2 linked regions of the Streptomyces sp. SN-593 genome follow. The protein of the gene in region 1 binds, or shares a complex with, the protein of each later gene. Links are inferred from orthologs where the notes say so. Each region holds a gene or a part of one and is shown in the gene's direction. Other genes may lie near its edges.

The links. The genes of interacting proteins can lie anywhere in the genome.
Region 2: the proteins of RVR_RS32690 (region 1) and RVR_RS21490 are in contact, whole or in part, in a solved structure (PDB 8BNU), measured with the Escherichia coli proteins. The link is inferred for Streptomyces sp. SN-593 from one-to-one orthologs.

The regions. Positions count from the first base shown.
Region 1 is NZ_AP018365.1:7,691,275-7,695,856, forward strand. What follows is about bases 460-3,430. They hold RVR_RS32690 (3-hydroxyacyl-CoA dehydrogenase NAD-binding domain-containing protein), read left to right. Parts: upstream 460-837; coding sequence 838-3,024; downstream 3,025-3,430. Other genes in these bases: RVR_RS32685 (acetyl-CoA C-acetyltransferase), read left to right, coding at 460-695; RVR_RS32695 (M1 family metallopeptidase), read left to right, coding at 3,219-3,430. Outside these bases: more of RVR_RS32685, read left to right, coding at 1-459; more of RVR_RS32695, read left to right, coding at 3,431-4,582. UniProt on the Escherichia coli protein: Catalyzes the formation of a hydroxyacyl-CoA by addition of water on enoyl-CoA. Also exhibits 3-hydroxyacyl-CoA epimerase and 3-hydroxyacyl-CoA dehydrogenase activities.
Region 2 is NZ_AP018365.1:5,083,869-5,088,464, forward strand. The notes cover bases 685-3,669. They hold RVR_RS21490 (acetyl-CoA C-acetyltransferase), read left to right. Parts: upstream 685-1,509; coding sequence 1,510-2,829; downstream 2,830-3,669. Other genes in these bases: RVR_RS21485 (3-oxoacyl-ACP reductase), read right to left, coding at 685-1,421; RVR_RS21495 (AMP-dependent synthetase/ligase), read left to right, coding at 3,123-3,669. In the rest of the region: RVR_RS21480 (MaoC/PaaZ C-terminal domain-containing protein), read right to left, coding at 1-76; more of RVR_RS21485, read right to left, coding at 78-684; more of RVR_RS21495, read left to right, coding at 3,670-4,596.

The DNA.
Region 1 (4,582 bases):
TGTCGCAGGAGCGCGCCGCCCAGGCGTGGAAGGAGGGCCGCTTCGACCGCTCCGTCGTCCCGGTCGTCGACCGCGCCGGCCTGACCGTCCTGGACCGCGACGAGCACATGCGCCCGGGCACCACCCCTGAGTCGCTGGCCTCCCTCAAGCCGTCCTTCGCCACCATCGGCGACGCCGGCGGCTTCGACGCGGTCGCGCTCCAGAAGTACCACTGGGTGGAGCGGATCGACCACGTCCACCACGCCGGCAACTCCTCGGGCATCGTGGACGGCGCGGCGCTGGTGGCCATCGGCAACCGCGAGGTCGGGGAGCGCTACGGCCTCACCCCGCGCGCCCGGATCGTCTCCGCGGCCGTCTCCGGCTCCGAGCCGACCATCATGCTCACCGGGCCCGCCCCCGCCTCCCGCAAGGCGCTGGCGAAGGCCGGGTTGAGCGTCGACGACATCGACCTGATCGAGATGAACGAGGCGTTCGCGGCCGTCGTCCTGCGCTTCGCCTCCGACCTCGGCGTCAGCATCGACAAGGTCAACGTCAACGGCGGCGCCATCGCGCTCGGCCACCCGCTCGGCGCGACCGGCGCGATGATCCTGGGCACCCTCATCGACGAGTTGGAGCGCCGCGACCAGCGCTACGGCCTCGCCACGCTGTGCGTGGGAGGCGGCATGGGCGTCGCCACCGTCGTCGAACGCCTCTGACGCGGAGCCCGTCCCGCGCGGCGCCCTCCGGGGCCCGCGCGGCGTCCCCCGGGCCCCGCGCGCGGCCCGCCGCGCCGTTTCCCTCAGCCGCACCTCGCCCGCACCTCGCCGGACCAACCGGACCAACGGAGCTTCGAAGACCATGAGCGAGTCCACCACCATCCGCTGGGAGCAGGACGCCGACGGCGTCGTCACCCTCGTCCTCGACGACCCCGCGCAGTCCGCGAACACCATGAACGCGGCCTTCGCCGACTCCCTCGACGCCACCCTCGACCGCCTGGAGGCCGAACTCGACGGCATCCGCGGCGTCATCATCACCTCCGCCAAGAAGACCTTCTTCGCCGGCGGCGACCTGCGCGACCTGATCCGCGCCACCCCGGAGACCGCCGAGCAGGTCTTCGCCGGCTCGCTGCGGATCAAGCGCCGCCTGCGCCGCCTGGAGACCCTCGGCAAGCCCGTCGTCGCGGCGATCAACGGCGCCGCGCTCGGCGGCGGATTCGAGATCGCGCTCGCCTGCCACCACCGCGTGGCCCTGGACGCGCCCGGCAGCAAGATCGGCTGCCCCGAGGTCACCCTCGGGCTGCTGCCCGGCGGTGGCGGCGTGGTGCGCGCCGTCCGGCTGCTCGGCATCGCCGACGCCCTGCTCAAGGTGCTGCTCCAGGGGCGCCAGTACGCCCCGCAGCGCGCCCTGGCGGCGGGCCTGGTCCACGAGGTGGCCACCGACCGCGACGACCTGCTGGCCCGTGCCCGGGCCTTCATCGACGCCCATCCCGAGGCAAGGCAGCCCTGGGACGAGCCAGGCTACAAGATCCCCGGCGGCACCCCGCGGAACCCGTCGTTCGCCGCGAACCTGCCGGCGTTCCCCGCCAACCTCAGCAAGCAGCTCGCCGGCGCCCCCTACCCCGCGCCGCGCGCCATCCTGGCGGCCGCGGTCGAGGGCGCGCAGGTGGACATCGACACCGCGTTCACCATCGAGGCCCGCTACTTCACCGAACTGGCCTGCGGACCGGTCTCGAAGAACATGATCCAGGCGTTCTTCTTCGACATGCAGGCCGTCAACTCCGGCGCCAGCCGCCCCAAGGACGTGCCCGCCCACCAGGTCGCCAAGGTCGCGGTGCTGGGCGCCGGCATGATGGGCGCGGGCATCGCGTACTCCTGCGCCCGCGCAGGCATCGAGGTGGTCCTCAAGGACGTCACCCAGGAGGCCGCCGACCGCGGCAAGGCGTACTCCGTCGGGCTGCTGGACAAGGCGCTCGCCAAGGGCCGCACCACGCCGGAGAAGCGCGAGGCGCTGCTCGGGCGGATCACGCCGACCGCCGACCCGGCCGACCTGGCCGGCTGCGACGCCGTCATCGAGGCGGTCTTCGAGGACGCCGCCCTCAAGCACAAGGTGTTCCAGGAGATCCAGGACGTGGTCGCGCCGGACGCGCTGCTGTGCTCCAACACCTCGACACTGCCGATCACCACGCTCGCCGAAGGGGTGCGCAGGCAGGCCGACTTCGTCGGGCTGCACTTCTTCTCGCCGGTCGACAAGATGCCGCTGGTCGAGATCATCCGCGGCGAGCGGACCGGCGACGAGGCGCTGGCCCGGGCCTTCGACCTGGTCCGGCAGATCCGCAAGACGCCGATCGTCGTCAACGACTCGCGCGGCTTCTTCACCTCCCGGGTGATCGGCCAGTTCATCAACGAGGGCGTCGCCATGGTCGGCGAGGGCGTCCCGGCCGCCTCCGTCGAGCAGGCCGCCGCGCAGGCCGGCTACCCGGCGAAGGTGCTGTCCCTGGTCGACGAGCTGACCCTGACGCTGCCGCGCAAGATCCGCGCGGAGAGCCGCGCGGCCGTCGAGGCAGCCGGCGGCACCTGGCCGGAGCACCCGGCGGAGCGGGTGATCGACCGCATGGTCGACGAGTTCGGCCGCACCGGCCGCTCCGGCGGCGCGGGCTTCTACGACTACGAGGACGGGCGCAGGACGCGGCTGTGGCCGGGCCTGGCCGAGCACTTCGGCACGCAAGGGGGCGAGCCCCTGACGGTGGCCGGGTCGCCGCTGCGCGACATGCAGGAGCGGATGCTGTTCGCCGAGTCCCTGGAGACCGTGAGGCTGCTCGAAGAAGGGGTGCTCACCTCCGTCGCCGACGCCAACATCGGCTCGGTGCTGGGCATCGGGTTCCCGGCGTGGACCGGGGGAGTGCTCCAGTACGTCAACGGTTACGAAGGCGGCGTCGCCGGGTTCACCGCCCGCGCCCGGGAACTGGCCGCCGCCTACGGGGAGCGGTTCGCACCTCCGGCGCTGCTGGTGCGGAAGGCGGAGAGCGGGGAGCGCTTCACGGACTGACGCCGGCGGCACGCCGTTCTGGGTAAGGCCCGCTCGCCGGGCGGGCGGGCCTTACTCCGGGGGCCCTTGCGCCCCCGGGTCTCGGGATCCTGGTGCCTCGGTGCCTCGGTGCCTCGGTGCCTTGGCGGCTGAAGCGCGGCGCGCGGCCGGCCTTCTGGACGCGCGACGGCCGGCCACCTCGTACGCTGGCCGGCGTGCGCCTTCGCCCGCCGCCGCCGCGCGCGGTCACGCTGCCGCTGCTCGCGGGCTGCCTGCTCGCCTGCTGCCTGTCCTGCACCGGCACGGACGGCTCCGCGCCCGCCGACACCGGCGCCCCCGGGGTCGGCGACCGGCTCTTCCCCGACGCGGGCAACGGTGGCTACGACGTCGGCCGCTACACGCTCGACCTCGACTACGACCCCGCCTCCGGCCGCCTGCGCGGCACCGCGACCCTCACCGCCACGGCCGACCAGGACCTGGAACGCTTCGACCTCGACCTCGCCGGTATGGAGGTCTCCCGCGTCACCGTGGACGGCGCGACGGCCCGCGCCACCCGCGCCGGCACCGAGTTGCGGATCAGCCCCGCCCACCGGCTGCGGCGGGGTGCCCGTTTCACCACGACCGTCGCCTACCAGGGCGTGCCCCGGACGCTGACCGACCCCGACGGCTCGCACGAGGGCTGGTTCCGCACCGACGACGGCGCGCTCGCGCTGGGCGAACCGGTCGGTTCCATGGCCTGGTTCCCCGGCGACGACCACCCGTCGGACAAGGCCGCCTTCGACGTCACCGTGACCGTCCCGCGCGGCCTGACCGCCGTGTCCGGCGGCGAACCGGTCGGCACCCGGCCGGCCGCAGGGGGCCGCACCTCCTACCAGTGGCGCAGCACCGCGCCGATGGCCACCTACCTCGCGACCGTCGCCATCGGGCACTTCGATGTCACCCGTTCGACGACACCGGACGGGCTGCCGCTGTACGTCGCGGTCGACCCGCGCTCCGACGACGCCGCCACCGCCGCGGCGCTGGCCCGCATCCCGGAGATCCTGAGCTGGGAACAGGGCCTGTTCGGGCCCTACCCCTTCGCGTCGGCGGGCGCCGTCGTGGACCACCTGCCGAAGGGGCGGGTCGGCTACGCGCTGGAGACGCAGACCCGCCCGGTCTTCCCCGGCGACGGCCCGCCGCCTGCGGTCGACCAGGTCACGCTGGCGCACGAACTGGCGCACCAGTGGTTCGGGGACTCGGTCACGCCGTCCGCCTGGCAGGACATGTGGCTCAACGAGGGTTTCGCCACCTTCACGGAGTGGCTGTGGAAGGCGCGTGAGGGCGGCCCGTCCCTCGACGCGAGCGCCGCGGCCGCCCTCGCCGACCCCGCCGCCTGGGCCTTCCCGCCGGCCTCCCCGCCCGACGCGGCCGCGGTCTCCGCCGCGCCCGCCTACGGCCGCGGCGCCCTGGTGCTGTACGAACTGCGCCGCACGCTGGGCGCCGCCGTCTTCGGCCGGCTGCTGAAGCAGTGGGCGGCGGCACACCGCCACGGCAACGCGTCCACCGCCGACTTCACCGCCTTCTGTGCCCGCCTCACCTC
Region 2 (4,596 bases), 2.6 Mb from region 1 along the record:
GCAGCGCGGCACCGGCCGACGGCCGCTTGCCGATCCCGGTCAGCGCGCCGCGCCCCAGGGTGAGCAGCAGGGCCATCTCACGCCCCCAGCAGCGACTGCCCGCAGACGCGGACGACCTGGCCGGTCACCCCGCCGGAGCCGGGCGCCGCGAGCCAGGACACGGTCTCGGCGACGTCCTGCGGCAGGCCGCCCTGGCCGAGGGAGTTCATCCGCCGCCCCGCCTCGCGGATGAACAGCGGTACGGCGGCGGTCATCTTCGTCTCGATGAATCCGGGGGCCACCGCGTTGACGGTGATGCCGCGCCCGCGGACCCCGCTGTCGGCGGCCAGCGCGCGGACGAAGCCGATGACGCCGGCCTTGGAGGCGGCGTAGTTGGTCTGGCCGACGTTGCCGGCGATGCCGGCGATGGACGCGGTGCCGACGATCCGGCCGTGCGGGCGGACCGCGCCGGCCTTGAGCAGGTGGTCGGTGACGCGCAGCACCGAGGCGAGGTTGACCTCGATGACCGTGTCCCAGCCCTCGGCCGTCATGTTGGCGAGCTTGCGGTCGCGGGTGATGCCGGCGTTGTGCACCAGGACGTCCAGGCCGCCGGGCACCGCGGCCGCGATCCGCTCCGCCGCGTCCGGCGCGGTGATGTCCACGGTCAGCGCGGTACCGCCGACCCGCGCCGCGGTGACGGCGAGCGCCTCGGCGGCCTGCGGCACGTCCAGGCAGATCACGTGCGCGCCGTCCCGGGCGAGGGTGGCCGCGACCTCGGCGCCGATGCCGCGGGCCGCGCCGGTGACCAGCGCCGTACGGGTCCCGGCCGCGCCGGTGCCGGCCCGCGCCGCCCCTTCGGCGTCCCCGGCCGCGCCGGCACCCGGCGCGGCGTCCACCCCCGCCTCCCCGGCGCCCGGACCGCCCACCTCCGGGCCGACCTCGATCACCTGCCCACTGACGTAGGCGGACCGGGGCGAGAGCAGGAAGTCCAGAGTGGAGCCGGCGTCGGCGCCGGGCGCGAGCCGGACGAGCTGCACCGTCCTGCCCCGGCCGATCTCCTTGCCGAGCGAGCGGACGAACCCCTCCAACGCCTGCTGGGCGGCGGCCTGGTGGACGTCGGCGCCGTCCGGCCGGGCACCGAGCACCACCACCCGGCCGCTCGCGGCCAGGGTGCGCACCAGCGGGTGCAGGCTGGCGCGGACGGCCCGCAGCCCCGCCGGGTCCGCGATGCCGGTCGCGTCCAGCACCACCGCGGCCGGCGCCGTCCCGCCCGGCGCGGCCGGCGGCGGCGCCTCGCCCGCGGTCAACCGCAGGACGGGGCCGTCGAGTTCAGGCGTCACGGGTGACCAGCGCCGCAGCGCGGCCGGCTGCGGCAGGCCGAGCCGCCGGGTGAGGAAGCGGCCGGGAGCCGTACCGGTGAAGCCGAGATAGCGGTCGGCCATTGGCCTTCTCCTTACTCTGGAGTAAGTTTACCGCCGGTAAGGCTACTGGTGAGTCGTCGCTCCGGCCAAGAGCCCTCAGGAGTTCCGTATGCATACCGTTCGCCGTGTCGCCGTCATCGCCGGCCACCGCATCCCCTTCGCCCGCTCGGACGGCCCCTACGCCACCGCGTCCAACCAGGACATGCTCACCGCCGCGCTCGACGGCCTGGCCGAGCGGACCGGACTGGCCGGCCGCGAGGGCGGCGCGCGGGCCGGAGCCGGCCCGGTGGTGGGGGAGTTCGCGGCCGGCGCCGTGCTCAAGCACGCCCGCGACTTCAACCTCGCCCGGGAGACCGTGCTCGGCTCGGTCCTCGAGCCGACCACCCCCGCCTACGACGTCCAGCAGGCGTGCGGCACCGGCCTGCAAGCGGTCTTCGCGGTCGCCGCCAAGATCGCGCTCGGGGTGATCGACTCCGGCATCGCGGGCGGCGCCGACACCACCAGCGACGCCCCGCTCGGCGTCAACGACGAGCTGCGCCGCACCCTGCTCGCCGCCCGCCGGGCGAAGTCCCTCGGCGGGCGGGCCCGCGCGCTCGCCGGGGTGCGCCCGCGCCACGTGGTGCCCGACATGCCGCGCAACGCCGAGCCGCGCACCGGCCTGTCGATGGGCGAGCACGCCGCGCTCACCGCGGAGCGGTGGGGCATCACCCGCGCCGCCCAGGACGAACTGGCCGCCGCCAGCCACCGCAACCTGGCCGCCGCCTACGACCGCGGCTTCTTCGCGTCCCTGGTCGGTCCGTACCGCGGCCTGGACCGCGACCAGAACCTGCGGCCCGACTCCAGCCCCGAGAAGCTCGCCCGGCTGCGGCCGGTCTACGGCGGCCCCGGCGGCACCATGACCGCGGGCAACTCCACCCCGCTGTCCGACGGCGCGGCGGTGGTGCTGCTCGGCTCCGAGGAGTGGGCGGCGCGGCGCGGGCTGACCCCGCTGGCGTACCTCACCGCCTACGAGACGGCCGCGGTGGACTTCGTCGCCGGCCGCCCCGACACCGACGGGCTGCTCATGGCGCCGGCCTACGCGGTGCCGCGGATGCTGGCGCGGGCCGGCCTCCGCCTGGGCGACTTCGACCTCTACGAGATCCACGAGGCGTTCGCGTCCCAGGTGCTGGCCACCCTGGCGGCGTGGGAGGACAAGGCGTTCTGCGCCGAGCGGCTCGGGCTGGCCGAGCCGCTCGGCGCGATCGACCGCTCCCGGCTGAACGTGGCGGGCTCCTCGCTCGCCACCGGACACCCCTTCGCCGCGACCGGGGCGCGGATCGTGGCGACGCTGGCCCACCTCCTCGCCGAGCGGGACGCCCCGGGGCGCGGCCTCATCTCCATCTGCGCGGCGGGCGGGCAGGGAGTGACGGCGATCCTCGAACGCGCCTGAGGGCTGTGCGGCGGGTCCTGCCGGGCCCGCGACGCCCGGCGCCGCACCTCCCCGCGTTGTCGAACCCTCCACGTACGACCCGGTCCACGTACGACCCGGTCCACGTACGACCCGGTGCGCGGACGGTTCTCCGCCGCGCGGTGCACGGCACCGGACGTCGCGCGCCCGACCGGCACGATCCGCCGGACAGGCCCTGACGGCGCGCCGGTGATCCTCGAAGACGCCCGGGCCGGCCACGGGGTCCGCGCCCCCCGCACGGAAGCTCAATCACCCTCACCTTTCAGGAGCCGTAGATGTCAACTGGAGCAGGGCAACCGGCGAGTCCGGCACCGAACGTGGTGGCCGAGGCGGGGCGGACCGTGCAGGTGGCGGTGCCTCCCCTGGTCGATCCCCCGACGAGCGGGAGCCTGGCCGACATCCCCTTCACGAACGCGCGGGAGGCCCCGCGGGACACCGTGCTGAGCCGGGAGGCGGCGGACGGGACCTGGCACGACGTGAGCGCGGCCGAGTTCCGCGCGGAGGTGACCGCCGTCGCCAAGGGGCTGGTCGCCGCCGGGCTGAAGCCCGGTGAGCGGCTGGCGATCATGGCCCGCACCAGCTACGCGTGGACGCTGTTGGACTTCGCGGGATGGGCCGCCGGCCTGGTGACCGTGCCCATCTACCCGACCTCGTCCGCGTCGCAGACCGCGTGGATCCTCGGCGACTCGGGCGCCGCCGCGTGCGCGGTGGAGAACGTGGAGCAGTCCCGGCTGGTCACCGGGCGGCGGTCCGAACTGCCCGGGCTGCGCCACCTGTGGCAACTGGACGCCGGCGCGATCGCGCAGCTCGGCGCGGACGGCGCGGACCTGCCGGACGCGCTGGTCACCTCGCGGCGGCAGGCCCTGACCCCGTCGAGCACCGCCACGCTGATCTACACCTCGGGCACCACCGGCCGCCCCAAGGGCTGCGTGCTCACCCACGGCAACTTCTTCGCCGAGGTCGACAACGCGATCGAGCTGCTGCACCCGGTCTTCAAGTCGGTGAGCACCGAGCCGGCCTCCACGCTGCTCTTCCTGCCGCTCTCCCACGTCTTCGGGCGGATGGTCGCGGTCGGCTGCCTGCGCGCCCGGGTCCGGCTCGGCCACGCGCCGAGCATCGCCACCGAGGACCTGCTCGCGGACCTGGCCGGCTTCCAGCCGACCTTCCTGCTGGCCATCCCGTACGTGCTGGAGAAGGTCTACAACACCGGCCGGGCCACCGCGGAGAAGATGGGCCGGGCCGCGTCCTTCGACCGTGCCGCCTCGATCGCGCAGCGTTACGGCCGGGCGCTGGCCGCCCGGCAGACCGGCACCGGCCCCGGACCGTCGCTCGGCCTGCGGATGGCACACGCGCTGTACGACCCGCTGGTCTACCGCCGGATACGCGCCGCACTGGGCGGCAGGGTCCGGTACGCGATCTGCGGCGGCTCCCCGCTGGGCGAGCGGCTGAGCGCCTTCTACGCGGGCGCCGGGGTGATGGTCTTCGAGGGGTACGGCCTGACCGAGACCACCGCCGCCGCCACCGTGACACCGCCGCTGGCGCCGCGGCTGGGCACCGTGGGGCAGCCGCTGCCGGGCACCGCGGTGCGGATCGCCGAGGACGGCGAGGTGCTGCTGCGCGGCGGGCAGGTCTTCACCGGCTACTGGAACCACGCCGGCGGGGTGCCGCACGTGGACGGCTGGTTCCCCACCGGGGACATCGGCGAGCTGGACGAGGACGGGTACCTGCGGATCACCGGCCGGAAGAAGG